DNA from 2 places in the Pseudomaricurvus sp. ABR4_320 genome. Region 1 is predicted to be linked to the other one. Evidence: predicted binding sites of a transcription regulator. Region 1 holds the regulator's gene; the other holds the start of a gene.
The links. Region 1 encodes FliA, which starts transcription of late flagellar genes. Its sites were predicted from a motif close to TAAAGTTATNNNNNNNNCGGCCGATANCC; they were not measured.
Positions count from the first base shown of each region.

Region 2: a site for FliA is predicted at 4,706-4,734, ahead of ACXAFR_RS17385 (flagellar protein MotY). Genes of this name have one in related genera too.

Region 1 is NZ_JBSWVF010000004.1:224,242-231,811, forward strand. It holds gene flhA (flagellar biosynthesis protein FlhA) at 1-1,469, shown strand, start outside; gene flhF (flagellar biosynthesis protein FlhF) at 1,547-3,154, shown strand; gene ACXAFR_RS10055 (MinD/ParA family protein) at 3,202-4,029, shown strand; gene ACXAFR_RS10060 (RNA polymerase sigma factor FliA) at 4,093-4,833, shown strand; gene cheY (chemotaxis response regulator CheY) at 5,021-5,407, shown strand; gene ACXAFR_RS10070 (protein phosphatase CheZ) at 5,434-6,231, shown strand; gene ACXAFR_RS10075 (chemotaxis protein CheA) at 6,252-7,570, shown strand, end outside.
Region 2 is NZ_JBSWVF010000008.1:224,159-231,728, forward strand. It holds gene ACXAFR_RS17355 (class I SAM-dependent methyltransferase) at 1-176, shown strand, start outside; gene ACXAFR_RS17360 (aspartate aminotransferase type Ic) at 315-1,598, opposite strand; gene bfr (bacterioferritin) at 1,765-2,235, opposite strand; gene ACXAFR_RS17370 (bacterioferritin-associated ferredoxin) at 2,373-2,582, opposite strand; gene rnt (ribonuclease T) at 2,935-3,609, opposite strand; gene pyrC (dihydroorotase) at 3,620-4,654, opposite strand; gene ACXAFR_RS17385 (flagellar protein MotY) at 4,913-5,857, shown strand; gene ACXAFR_RS17390 (argininosuccinate synthase) at 6,015-7,238, shown strand; gene ccoN (cytochrome-c oxidase, cbb3-type subunit I) at 7,539-7,570, shown strand, end outside.

The DNA of each region.
Region 1 (7,570 bases):
AATACATCTTGCTGACCATTGGTGATGGCTTGGTCGCACAGATCCCATCTCTGTTGCTGTCGACCTCAGCGGCCATCATGGTGACGCGTGTTAACAGTGCTGAGGACATGCGCAAGCAGGTCATGCGCCAGATGTTTGACTCTCCCAAAGCTCTGGGGGTGGCGGCCATTGTGCTGTTTATTATGGGCGCCATTCCCGGCATGCCTCACACCTCTTTTCTGGGGCTGGCGTTTCTAGCAGCGGGGTTGGCGATTTATCTGCATTGGCGTAAAACCCGCCCAGAACAAGTTGAAGAAGGTGATGGCGCACGCACAGGCAGAGTTCCTGACAAGCCCGGTGTTGCCGCGCTGGGTGGTCCCGGTGACAACCGACAAGGGGTCACCGTAGACGCGGACGATTACAAGCCGGCAGAAGTGGCGGATATCGGTTGGGACGATGTACAGCCGGTTGATGTTATCGGCTTAGAAGTGGGCTATCGGTTAATCCCTTTGGTCGATAAAAGTCAGGGTGGTGAGCTCTTAAGTCGCATCAAAGGCGTTCGTAAAAAGCTGTCTCAGGAATTGGGTTTTTTGGTTCCGAGCATTCATATTCGCGATAACCTCGACTTGCTTCCCAATGGTTATCGCATCAGTTTAATGGGCGTGGTTCTCGGCGAAGCCGAGGTTCATCCCGATCGCGAGATGGCGATTAATCCCGGTCAGGTGTTTGGCAATATCGATGGACTCGCCACCAAAGATCCCGCGTTTGGCCTGGATGCTGTGTGGATTGATCGCAGTCGCAAAGACAAAGCTCAGACGCTCGGCTATACCGTGGTGGATGCCAGCACGGTGGTGGCAACCCACATCAATCAGATTCTTCAGAAACACGCCAGCGAGCTGCTGGGGCATGAGGAAGTGCAGAAGTTGCTCGACAAACAGGAAGAGCATTCCCCCAAACTGGTGGAAGAGCTGGTGCCCGGTGCGGTGACACTCAATCAGTTGGTGAAAGTGCTGCAGGGGCTGTTGTTGGAGGGTGTGTCTATCCGTGATATGCGCACCATTGCCGAGGCGTTAGTCGCTGTTCCCAAGGGTCAAGATACTGACACGCTGATCGGCGCGGCGCGGGTAGCTTTGCGTCGACAAATCGTGCAAACCATTGTTGGACAAGACCCAGAGCTACCGGTTATGACCTTAGAATCCGGTTTGGAACAGTTATTGCTCCGTACCTTTCAGCAGGTTCAAAAATCTGGCGGTGAAGCCAGCTTTATTGAACCGTCACTGGCGGAAAAGCTGCAGCAATCTTTGATTGAGTCAGCGCACAAACAGGAGGCGAAAGGGCGTCCTTTAATTCTGCTGGTTGCGGCACCTCTGCGAGCGATTATTGCGAAATTCGTTCGTCACAGTTTGCCGGATCTTAAGGTGCTGGCCTATACGGAAGTGCCGGACAACAAGCAAGTCACCATCGAGGCGGCGGTCGCAGTACAGAACTAGCCACTCGCGGTGACAACATTTTGTAGAAACGTTTGACAGAAAAATGTCGTTTCTGTTTGGCGATTGGAGTGAGAAACATGAGTATCAAGCGATTTGTAGCAGCGGACATGCGTCGGGCATTGGAACTGGTGCGTGAAGAAATGGGGCCTGACGCCATCATTCTCTCGAGTCGGCGCGTAAAGCAGGGCGTGGAGATACTCAGTTCGTTGGAGGCCGATGGCGCCGCGAATGTTAAAGCGCCTGCAGAGCCTTTTATATCCGCGACCGAGATGCCTCTGGTCAGCGACAGTGATGAGTCTTGCCAGCAGGCGATCAAAGAGCTTTTGGATGCCGGTGACATACAGGCGGCTACAGACATCGCCAAGAAATCGACAGTGGTTAAAGCTCGCCGGGAAAAAAGCACAGATCGACAGACCTCCTTTCTTGCTCAGGAATTGGAAAAGGCGCAGGCGCAGATGCTGGCCAACCAGTCCCTGGCTGCGGCAAAAGCAAAATTGAGCCAGCGTCCTCGCAATCGCAGCCTCGAAGTTCGGGGAGAGGTCGTGGGTGGCGAGCGTCAACCAGAACCGATAAGCACACCTCTGGCGGCGGCTCCTGCCGCTGTTGAGCCTGCGCCCTTGTCATACGAAGCGAAGGCGTCTGCTGAAGCCGTCGCCAAGGCGGAAGCGCGTGCAGAGGCAAAAGCCAAGGCGGCGGCCGAGGCGGAAAAACAGCGTGCGGAACAGAATCGGCAGATGGAGCTATTGCAGACCGAGTTGGCGGATATGCGGTTGTTGCTCGAGGAGCAGCTCAATCAAGTGGCGATGCCTGCTCATGGATCGGCAATTAATCGCACTCCGTTTCAGCAGCGTCTGGCGCGTCGGCTGCAAAATTTGGGGTGTACCGAAGCCAGTATCAATGCAGTCTTGGGGCGGGTAAGGCCAACGCGTTCTATGCAGGCTGCCTGGTGCGACGCTCAGTCACAACTGGCGCAGCTGCTGCCTATTGCGGCGAATGATCCCGTTGCCGAGGGTGGCGTCTTCGCGTTCGTCGGTGCGACGGGCGTCGGTAAAAGCACCACCATTGCCAAGCTCGCGGCCAGACACGTTCTCGAGCATGGTCCCCATAGCGTCACACTGGTGACAACAGATTCAGCGCGTATTGCCGGTCACGAGCAAATGCGCGCCCTGGGCCGCATTCTTGGTGTGCAGGTAAAAGTGGTTGAAGATATCGAAGATCTGCCATTGTTGGTGCGTCGGTTGCGCAACTGCAGTTTGGTTCTCATTGATACCGCCGGGTATCGCTATGGTGATCCCGATTTGCGGATGCAGTTGGAAGTGCTGGCGGATATCCCTGAAATTCAGACCTATCTAGTGTGCGCCGCCAATACGCAATTGCAGATGATCAAAGCAAGCTTTCACGCCCATGCCGGCGAAGATATCCACGGATGTATATTGACCAAGATCGATGAAACCGCAAGTTTGGGGGAAGCATTAAGCGTAATCATCGAACATCAGCTACCTTTGTATTACACCACTAACGGACAGGAGATCCCTGCCGATATATCCCAGGCGGACTCTCGTAAGCTCGTCGTCAGGGCGGCGCGCTTGGCAAATGCCCATAGCGAGATCGAAGAGCCAGAAGACGTTGAGGAAATCGAACAGCTACAACAGCAGCTGTCATCCGTTTCCCTGGCGGTCCACTGAAACCCGGTTTTGCCGACCAGCAACGCGGCGAGAGGAATAAGAGTTCAATGAGTCTTTCAAACAGCGTACAGGTTATTGCAGTTACCGGCGGTAAAGGCGGGGTGGGCAAGACCAATGTTTCCGTTAACCTGAGCATTGCCTTGGCAGAATTGCGTCGCCGAGTGGTACTGCTCGATGCCGACTTGGGGTTAGCGAATATCGATGTCCTTTTGGGGCTGCGAGCAGAAAAGAATCTCGCGGACGTTTTAAACGGTAGCTGCAGTTTGCGGGACGTCATGCTGACGGGCCCTGCCGGAATTAAAATTGTACCCGCGTCTTCCGGTGTTCAACAGATGGCGTCGCTGGGCAATCAGGAGCACGCCGCGCTGATCAACGCATTTAGTGAATTAAGCCATCAGCTGGATGTGTTGGTGGTTGATACCGCGGCGGGCATTTCGGACACAGTGGTCAGTTTTGTGCGCGCATCCCAAGAAGTCATGGTGGTGGTTTGTGACGAGCCTTCGTCGATTACGGACGCCTACGCGCTGATCAAACTCCTGCACAAAGATTACGACCTGACGCGGTTTCGCGTGGTTGCCAATATGACGCGCAGTGTTCAGGAGGGGCGCAACCTGTTTACAAAATTGCAGACTGTGTGTGATCGGTTTCTGGACGTGGCTCTGCAATATGTCGGTCACATACCCTTTGACGAGAATGTTCGCAAAGCGGTACGCCAGCAAAAACCATTGTTGCAATATGCGCCGAACTGCAAAGCCTCGCAGGCCATTCGACAAATGGCAACCGAGGTGGATCGTTGGCCCAGGCCCAGCAGTGCGCGGGGGCATCTGGAATTTTTCATTGAAAGTCTTCTGCAGCCAGCGCACGCAAGTGCTTGAGTTCAGAAAGGCAGGGTGCTGATCAAATTTGAACGGCGTTGAGAGGTCAGTGAGTTTTCTACCATGTGGGCAAGTAGCGATTCGGTTATGTACGAAAATCCCTCGCAGGACTTGAACTCCATTCGGGTTGAAGATCACGCGCCCCTGGTAAAGCGTATTGCCAGTCATATGATGATGCGTATGCCTGCCAGTGTGCAGATTGAAGATCTGATCCAGGCGGGCATGATCGGCCTGCTGGAGGCCGCTCAAAAATATGACCCTTCTCAAGGGGCGAGCTTCGAAACTTATGCTGGCATTCGTATCCGCGGCGCCATCGTTGATGAAATGCGTCGCGGCGACTGGGTACCAAGATCAGTACATCGCAACGCACGCCGGGTGGCAGAGGCTATTGCAACGGTGGAGGCCCGTGTTGGCCGCACTGCAGCAGACCAGGAAGTTGCCGAGGAGATGGACGTTTCGCTCGATGAGTATCATTCAATACTCAACGACACAACGTCGTGTCGTCTCTTCAGTTTTGAAGAAGAGGTCGGTGGCGAAGAATCGGTGGTGGAGCCGCTGGAGGAGTCAGGAGCCTTCGCGACGCCGCAGGAAGATTACCAGCGGGAGTCGCTGCGCAAATCGTTGGCAGAATCGATTGCGACGCTCCCCGAGCGCGAACAGCTCGTGTTGTCGCTGTATTACAACGAAGAAATGAACCTGAAGGAAATTGGTCAGGTGCTGGGAGTGAGCGAATCAAGAGTCAGTCAGATTCACTCTCAGGCGGCGATGCGACTGAGAGCCAGAATGACAGGTTGGACCAAATAACACGTGATAGTGACGCCTGTTTTAAGCGGCCTTTAGGGCTGTTTACGAGACTCCTAGTGGCGCCCTGTTTTTGTCGCTGAACCCCGGAGCTTACATTTTCCGGATTGGTCAGCCGAAAAACTGGCTAGGGACAAATCAGCTACTAGACTATTAGTAAAATCCCTTTCCGGGAAGACGGAGGTTTGAGTTGGACAAAAACATGAAAATCCTCATTGTCGATGACTTTTCGACAATGCGCCGGATTATCAAAAACCTGCTGCGGGATCTTGGCTTTACCAACACCCAGGAAGCTGATGACGGGCTGACCGCGTTGCCAATGTTGAAAAATGGTGATTTCGACTTTCTGGTGACGGATTGGAATATGCCTGGTATGACGGGAATCGATCTGCTGAAAGCGGTGAGAGCGGATGCCAGATTATCGTCGCTGCCTGTGCTGATGGTAACGGCTGAAGCTAAGCGCGATCAGATAATTGAAGCGGCTCAGAGTGGTGTAAACGGGTATGTGGTGAAGCCCTTTACGGCAGCTGCGCTGAAAGAGAAGATTGAAAAGATTTTCGACCGAGTCAACGGTTAAAAGAATAACCTCCCTAAGGTTGGCCCATGGATATAGTCCCGGAATTACACCAGAACGAAGAGTTTATTCAGGAGTTGCAGGACTGCGCCAAACAACTCTCCGAAAAGCTGGCCAGCGATGATTACAAAGGCGCTTCCGAACTGATCGGAAGGCTGATGGAGGCTCGCGATAAGAATATGTTCAACGCGGTCGGCAAGCTGACACGCGGCCTGCACGATGCCATCGTCAATTTTAACGTCGACGGCGATTTCAGTAAGGACCCACCGGACATTTGCGCGTCTGAAATCAAAGATGCGTCAGAGCGCTTGAATCACGTCATCGAAACCACCCGCGCGGCAGCAGACAAAACCATGGATATGGTGGAAGCCTCGGCGCCGATTGCACAGAATTTGTCAGAAGAAGCCAGTGCGCTGCAGGAAGAGTGGCGGCGCTTGCGCTCACGGGAAATGAGCCCGGAAGAATTTCGAGAAGCATATCATCGCATTGATGCGTTTTTTGTCACCATTCGTGAGGGCACAGATACACTCAATAAAAACTTGCAAGACATCATTCTTGAGCAGGGCTTTCAAGATCTGACTGGACAGGTACTAACAAAAGTTATTGGGCTTATATGTGAAGTGGAGTCCAGTCTGGTTGATCTGGTTCGAGTTGCAGGACAGGTTGAACAGGTCACCGGGATGCAACCTGGAGAGCGCGATGCCGACGTCAAGAAAACAAAATCTAATATTGAAGCCGAAGGGCCGCAAATCCATGCGGACAAACGCGAAGATGTGGTCGCAAATCAGGATGAAGTTGACGACTTACTTTCCAGTCTGGGCTTTTGAGAATATTTGAGGGTCTGTGAATGGGATTCGGAGACGACGAAGAGATTTTGCAGGATTTCCTGGTTGAAGCCGGAGAAATCCTGGAACTACTCTCTGAACAGTTGGTTGATCTTGAACGGTCGCCAGACGATAAGGATCTGTTGAACGCGATTTTTCGTGGCTTTCACACAGTAAAAGGTGGCGCGGGGTTTTTGCAGCTCAACGCCATGGTGGAATGTTGTCACGTAACAGAAAACCTGTTTGATATCTTACGTAACGGCAAACGCGAAGTGACATCCGAATTAATGGATGTCGTGCTACAAGCTCTGGATACGGTAAACAGCCAGTTTGAGCAAGTCCAGCAACGCGCTGAATTGGAGCCAGCTCCGCCAGAATTGCTGCAGACGCTTGAGCGTCTCGTGAATTGTGAAGACATTGGGGAGGCGGCAGAAGTCGCGGCAGAGCCCGAACCTGAGGCGCCTGTAGAAGCCGCAGAGGCGCCGGTAGAGGCGGCACCAGCGGCTGACGCTGGCGGGGAACAGGCCGCGGATATTACCGACGAGGAATTTGAAGAGCTGCTCGATGCATTGGATGATGCGCCTGCCGCGCCCGCTGCGCCGAATGAAAGTCAGGAGTTGAACGCTGCATCGGACAGTGATGATATTTCAGAAGATGAATTTGAAGCGCTGTTAGACCAGTTGCACGGTAAAGGGAAAGGTCCGAGTGCAGAAGGTGAGGCCGCAGCACCGGCGCCTGCTGCTTCAGCGCCCGCACCCACGCCAGCTCCGGCCGCTGCTGGTGATTCCGAAAATATTTCAGAAGACGAATTCGAATCCCTGCTCGATCAACTGCACGGCAAAGGCAAAGGTCCAGGAACCGAGGCTGGTGGCGAAACGGCTCCGGCCGCTCCCGCAGAAGCCGCATCCGCCCCCGCGGCTGCCGCGCCAGCACCGGCTGCCGGCGGTAGCGATCTGATCACCGACGATGAATTCGAGAAACTGTTAGATCAGTTACACGGCAAAGGTAAAGGTCCGAAAGTAGAAGCGGCTGGCGAAGCTCCCCCTCCGGCGGCTCCTGCTGCTGCGCCAGCGCCTGCACCCGCTGCTGCGAAGCCTGCACCCAAACCACAGCCGAAGCCAGCCGCTGCACCCGCTAAGCCTGCCGCGGCTGCGCCTAAGGCGGCTCCGGCGAAGCCAGCCGCGCCACCAAAAGCGGCTTCCAAGGAAAATGCCGCAGCTACCGAAACGACGGTCCGTGTAGATACTCAGCGTCTCGACGATATCATGAACATGGTCGGTGAGCTGGTGTTGGTCCGCAATCGCTTGGTTCGGCTCGGGGTTAAGGCGAACGACGAAATTCT
Region 2 (7,570 bases), on a different contig from region 1:
CGTTGTTGGATGACTTTTTACAGCATGCTAAAAGTGTCATTATCGCAGATTCCCGGCTTAAACATTTTTCACATCCTGCCTATATCAAAATCGCCGAAACTCCTGCGTTGACGCTGCCTGATCTAGATGAATCTGTCGAATTTCGAACGGTACGACTGTATACCGCGAATGGTTGAGTGGACGTTTTAGGGGAAAAGTAGGATAAAAAAACGCCGGGTATCCCTGTTGAAGATAACCCGGCACAGCGACTGTTCTTGTCGTATCACGTTATCAAATCTGGAAAATTCAATAACGCTTAGATAGCTTGTCTTTGGCTAGCCGCCTTGGTTGAGCTTTGCTCGAACTGATGCAAGTTTGACACAAATGGTGAAAACTTGCATGGCTTTATTCAGTTCAGGCACGGATGGGACTGATGGGGCCAATCGAATATTGGCGTCATCTGGGTCTTTACCATAGGGAAAGGTCGCGCCCGCAGGCGTTAATTTCACGCCTGCATCGGAGGCCAGTTTCACAACTTCACGAGCGCAGCCCGGTTGCGTATCAAAAGAAATAAAGTAGCCGCCAACGGGAGATTCCCAGCTTCCGAGGTCTGAATCGGTAAAGGCTGCTTCAAGGTGTTCGAGCACGGTCTCAAAGCGTGGTTTAATAAATTCGGCGTGCTTTGCCATAAGCTCTGTAACCGCACTTAAATTTGGAAGCAGTTTTAAGTGGCGTAGCTGATTAATCTTATCAGGGCCAATGGTTGCGGCTTCCAGAGATTTTTTAAAGCCCGTCAGGTTTGCTGTAGAGGCGGCCATGAAGGCGACGCCTGCACCCGCATGAGTGATTTTGGATGTAGACGCGAATTGCAGAAGGCTGTCTTCGGTACCATTGCGGACGCAAGCGTCCCAAAGGCTGGCAAGCTGAGGTGGTTCACTGGTCAGGTCGTGTACGGCGTAGGCGTTATCCCAAAATATGCGGAAGGCTGGATTTGCAATCTTTCCGAGCTGCGCCATGCGTTCAACAGTGGCATCGCTGTAGATAACACCCGTGGGGTTGGAGTACTTGGGTACACACCAGATCCCGATAATCGATGGATCAGCTTTAATTTTAGCTTCAATTACATCCATATCTGGGCCGTCCGAAAGCATCGGCACGTTGATCATCTCGATATTCAATCGCTCACAAATAGTGAAGTGGCGATCGTAGCCTGGTACCGGGCAGAGAAATTTAGGGTTGGCGATGTCCTTCCATGCTTGGTCATTACTTTTAAGACCAAATTCTTTTGCGAAGGATACCGCTTGATACATCAGTGTCAGGCTGCTGTTACCGCCAGCAATCACCGTTTCTACTGGGACTCCGAGCAGTTCTCCTCCGAGGCGACGTGCCTCGATCAGACCATCCAAGCCGCCGTAATTACGGACATCTGTGCCATCTTCACTCATGTAATTGCCGTCGAGAATGCCGTCGAGAGCATCAGACAAGCTCAGTTGTTGAGTGGATGGTTTACCGCGGGTTAAATCCAGCTTGAGGGATTCCTGTTGCAGGGCGGCATAATCCTTGGCGAGTTGGGCTTCCCACTCGGCTAATTGTTCGGTGGAGGCGTTTTCCAGATTCACGATGCGACTCTCGGTTGTGCACTTGGAAAGGGAGATTGCGGTGGCGAGAGCGTCAGCGAATCGTCCCGGTGGATAGAGCGCGTGAGTATATTGCACCGGCGCACGCTTAAAAAGGGGATACGGGGGTTTTTTAGTCTATACGCTGCGTGTTTTGGGAAAGGGAATATCAGGATTCCATATGGGATTGAAGGTAATTATTGAGGCCCATTTTAGCGATCAGGCTGAGTTGTGTTTCAAGCCAGTCGACGTGTTCTTCTTCGGATTCCAGAATGCTCTCGAGCAGCTCCCGGCTGACATAATCGCGCACGGACTCGCAGTAGGTAATCGCTTCGCGTAGGTCGGGAATTGCAATGAGTTCAAGTTTGAGGTCGCACTCGAGCATTTCTCTAGTGCTTTCTCCAATCATCAATTTGCCCAAATCCTGAAGGTTTGGCACCCCTTCGAGAAACAGGATTCTCTGAATGAGTGCATCGGCGTGCTTCATTTCGTCAATGGACTCGTGATATTCGTGCTCATTGAGCGTGTCCAGTCCCCAATTTTTGTACATGCGAGCATGTAAAAAGTATTGGTTGATGGCGATGAGTTCGTTGAACAGAATTTTATTGAGATATTCAATAACTTTTACGTCACCCTTCATCAGACCGTCCTTTCTTGATGTGGGATAGGGAGAGGCAGACGCCATCTGCGTCAGCAAACAGGCAAAGGATATCTGCCGTTTAGTCTGCAACGGTGACTAGGACGAGTCAAGGCGTGAGGCTTGTTAAGGAAGGGGGGTTAACCTGCCGCGTAGAAAAGCTCAGATTCGGCAAGATTATCCATTTCGGCCAGGGTTTGATCGATGACTTGTTTGGTGTGAAGGCCGCATTTGCCGCACTGAGTCATGGCGCCGAGCTCTTGGCGAACTGCACGTAGAGTACTGGCACCGTTAATAACGGCGTCTTTTATGTGGGAGTCGGTAATGCCTTTACAGATACAAACGTACATAGCAGCTATTTAATTGTGTATCTAGGGGCTGTGTCATCGGAAGCATCCACCTGATTTCAGGATCGACCAACTTTGCTCAACGACCTACGCCAGTTAACGGTATAAAGTTAAAGTTATTCTAAATGATAATGGTTGTCAACAGCGGCTGGTTCAAATTCTCATTTTGCATTTTTCGGCTAGGGTGTGCCGAAATATACCAACGTATTGGGAGTGTTGAGTGATAGGTTTGCAGGAACTGGCGGAGACTTAAAAAGGATTAATTCTAAGGGGGATTGCGAAGGTGGACGTGAGCCAGCAAGGCCGGCTCATTTCGTTGCGTATTTCACACTTTTTGTCGATTGAGGTGCCTGGATTAAGGTTCCTCGTCGGTCTCGGGGAGCGGCCATCCTCCGAGCTCCCGCCAGCGATTGATAATCAAGCAGAAGAGCTCGGCGGTTTTGCCTGCATCATAAGCCGCTGAGTGGGCGCTGCTGTTGGAAAATTCGATGCCAGCCAATTGGCAACTGCGCGCCAGTACCGTGTGACCGTAGGCGAGACCGGAAAGAGTGGCTGTATCAAAGCAGCTAAATGGATGAAAGGGGTTGCGTTTGATGCCACAGCGGCGCGCTGCCTCGTTGATAAATCCCAGGTCGAAATGGGCGTTGTGAGCCACCATCACCGCTCTGGTACAGCCGTGATTTTTCACGGCGCGGCGAATGCCGGCGAACAGTTCGCTGAGCGCGATCATTTCTGGGGCGGCATCACGCTCTGGGTCGTGAAGGTCAATTCCAGTGAAGTCCAGCGCTGACTGTTCAATGTTCGCCCCTTCGAAAGGTTCGATGTGGTAGTCGATGGTGGACTCTGCAAAGAGATTGCCGTCGTCATCCATATTAAGGATGACGGCAGCGACTTCCAGCAGGGCATCGGTGCGCGAATTAAATCCTCCGGTTTCCACGTCGATGATGACCGGAAGAAAGCCTCGAAAGCGCAATGCAAGCGGGGACTTGCTGTTCTCTGATGTGCTGAGAGATGGATCGGCGGGTAGCAAAGTATCTTCCTTAATTAACCAGTTTCCACTGTAGGGTTTCACCGGCAAGTACGGGCATTAAATCACCTCCGGGAAAGGGGATGGATTCTGGCACCTGCCAGGGTGTTTTTTCCAGGGTAACCTGGGTTTCATTGCGAGGCAGGTCATAGAAGTCGGCGCCAAAATGGCTGGCGAAGTCTTCCAATCGTTCAATGGCTCCAGCCTCGTCAAACGCCTCCGCATAGAGTTCAAGAGCATGAGGGGCGTTGTATACGCCTGCGCAGCCACAAGCCGCTTCTTTGCGGTGGCGGGCATGAGGCGCGGAATCTGTGCCGAGGAAAAACTTGGGATTGCCGCTGATGGCCGCTTCCAGTAATGCTGTTTGGTGAATATTTCGTTTGAGAATGGGTAGACAGTAGAAGTGGGGGCGAATTCCTCCGACAAGCATATGGTTGCGATTGAACAGCAAGTGGTGTGGGGTAATCGTTGCTGCGACCTGACTGCCCGCTGAGGTTACAAAATCAGTAGCGTCGCGGGTCGTTATATGCTCAAGCACAATCGGCAGCTGAGGGTAGCGTGCTACCAGCGGTTGAAGCGTGCGATCGATAAAGATTTTTTCGCGATCAAAGATATCGACATTACTGTCTGTCACTTCACCGTGTATGAGCAGGCGCATTCCGCATTCCTGCATGGCTTCGATGGCAGGGTAGATATGGGCAATATCTGTGACGCCAGAATCTGAATTGGTGGTTGCCCCTGCGGGATAGAGTTTACAGGCGACAACGCCCGCAGATCTGGCTTCTTTGATGATTTCAGGTGAAGTGCGATCGGTCAGATACAGCACCATTAGCGGGGTAAAATTCCTATCGGGCGGAATTTCTAACTTGATTCTGTCGGCATACGCCAGCGCCATTTCAGCCGTGGTAATTGGCGGTACGGTGTTGGGCATGGTGATGACCCGATGGAACACTTTTGCAGCATCTGTGACCGTGGTCTTTAACGCGTCGCCGTCCCTGAGGTGGATGTGCCAGTCGTCGGGCTGGGTCAGGGTGATGCTGTTGTTCATGATTGTGCTCGTCCTCAGTGCCAAAGGCTGAATGCTACCGAATTATGGTGCTAAAGCACAGCGGAGTGCCGCCGATAACATGGGTATCAAAGTGCTCAAATCCCGTCTGAATTGCGGCATATGGGTTCCCGAGAGGGTTCGAAATCAAGGGGTTTGGCGCTAAAATTTTCTTATTGGGTGTTGTTTTAGGTGCTATACCCAGAGTATTCGTTGGTCGGCAGTAGGGCCGCGGTAGTGTCGGTGAGGCAATGATCCGTTATGAGCTTGATAGTCACAACAAGAGCTATGTTGGTGAGTAATTGTGAGAGATTCGTCGTCGCCACCTTGCTGATTGCTTGTGTGATGGGCGCCCCTCGTGCATTCTCAGCTAGCGCTTATCAGGTGCCTATGGATGCCTCCACCTGGACTGCTGAGACGTCGGTGTTCGCCTGTCGTCTAAGCCAGGATATTCCCCTATTCGGCGGTGCGACTTTCGAGAGGTTGGCTGGCGAAGAAGCCAAGTTTTTGTTGAACTCATTGTCCCCTCGATTGGCATCGGGAAAAGCCATGCTGAAGCTCAAGGCGCCCGCATGGAAGCCGGAATCCGTCACCCGTGAGCTTGGCTATGTGGATGTTACCCAGGGGCGTTTACCCATTACTGTGGTGAAAGACAAAGCTGAACGTATGCTTGAAGCTTTGCAGCATGGTCTCGATGTTGAATTCACCCGTGCGGCCTGGTTTGGCGGAGAAGAAAGCCTTCGAGTACGACTGAGTACCATCAATTTTCGCGCCCCCTATGAGCGGTATTTACAATGCCTTGCTCAATTGCTGCCCGTTAATTTTGATCAGATCCGCAGGACCTCAATCTTTTTCGCGCCCGGCGCAGCGGATCTCCCGGCGAGCGAAGAAGTGAAGCTCGACAATATCGCAATCTACGTGCGAGCCGATGAAAGTGTTGAGTCTTTTTATATTGACGGGCACACAGATTCTGATGGCACCCGTAGCGATAACTTGGAGCTTGCCAAGAAGCGCGCCGAGATGGTTCATCGCCTGCTCGTTGAGCGAGGTATTCCGCCCGAGAAGATTACCACTCGCTGGCACGGTGAGCGCTACCCGGTAGCGAGTAATCGCTCCGCTGGTGGACGCGCTAAAAATCGCCGAGTAACGATTCGACTGGAGAAAAATGATGAGGGAACCCTGCCTTCGCTAGCTTCCAGCCGATGACCTTATAAAGACTTTTCGGTTCATCTTTTCGTCGAAAATTTTCTTTAATGTCTGTGAAAAAGCGTTGATTGGAGCTACAATTCGCGCCCCAAAGCGCTTGAAAGAGTGCGCTGTCGTTTCCCTCGTATAAGTTCTCTGGTTGTTTCGGGAGTGTGTCATGTCTGCAGTCAACAAGGTCGTCCTTGCCTATTCAGGTGGTTTGGATACCTCCGTCATTGTCCGCTGGTTGCAGGAAACCTACGATTGTGAAGTCGTCACTTTTACCGCTGATATCGGTCAGGGGGAAGAGGTAGAGCCGGCTCGAGCTAAGGCTCAGGCAATGGGCGTGAAGCAGATTTATATCGAAGATCTGCGCGAAGAATTTGCTCGCGATTATGTCTATCCCATGTTCCGCGCCAATGCCATATACGAAGGTGAGTATTTGCTGGGCACCTCTATTGCGCGACCACTTATTGCCAAGCGACTGATTGAAATTGCCAACGAAACTGGTGCTGATGCGATTTCTCACGGCGCAACCGGTAAAGGCAATGATCAGGTTCGCTTCGAATTGGGTGCGTACGCACTAAAGCCTGGAATCAAAGTTATTGCACCGTGGCGCGAGTGGAATCTGACGTCTCGCGAAACGTTGATGAAGTATTGCGAAGAACACCAGATTCCTGTCGATTTCGCGAGCAGTAAGAAGAAAAGTCCCTATTCCATGGACGCTAATTTGCTCCATATCTCCTATGAAGGGGGCAATCTGGAAGACCCATGGTGGGAAGCTGATGACCCGGAGATGTGGCGTTGGACCGTAGCGCCTGAGCAGGCGCCGGATGAGCCAACGTATCTTGAATTAACCTATGAAAATGGTGATATCGTTGCTATTGATGGTCAGGCGATGTCTCCGGCAACGGTTATGGCTCATCTCAATAAAGTCGCCGGCGCCAATGGTGTCGGACGCCTAGACATCGTCGAAAATCGTTATGTCGGTATGAAGTCCCGCGGTTGTTATGAAACTCCGGCAGGGACCGTCATGCTGAAGGCGCATCGCGCCATTGAGTCGTTGACCCTGGATCGGGAAGCGGCACATTTAAAGGATGAGCTGATGCCTAAGTATGCCAGTTTGGTCTACAACGGTTATTGGTGGAGTCCTGAGCGAAAAATGCTGCAAGCCGCGATCGATGAATCGCAAAAAGCGGTGAGTGGCGATGTTCGCGTGAAACTCTACAAAGGCTCTGTATCTGTGGTTGGTCGCCGCTCCAGTGAATCCCTGTTCGATGAAAAAGTCGCAACGTTTGAGGATGATGCTGGCGCCTATGACCAAAAGGATGCTGCTGGATTTATCAAGCTGAACTCGTTGCGGTTACGCATAGCCGCAAATAAGGGGCGAGATTTCAGCTGATAATGAGCCGGTGAAAAGCCGGCAAATTATTAAGAATATAGACAGTTAATACTGCATTTGCTGTTGGACCGTGCCGGCAGCCTGTTCGGTGCCCGATGTCATTCGGGCGCGATACTCTACACTACAAGTTAATCAGCCTGAAGGGGCTGGTGTGCGCTGAGTCCGGCCGGTGTTGACCAGAATCAACAACTGGCAGACCCGATGCGGGTATGCTTGCGCTCCCTGTAGGAGACGGGGTGTTTATGCAGGCCTGGTGCACCTCATAAATGGATTAAAATTTAACCAATCAGGAATGTCACTATGAGTAGTAATCAGGTAGCGGCTGCAGAGCA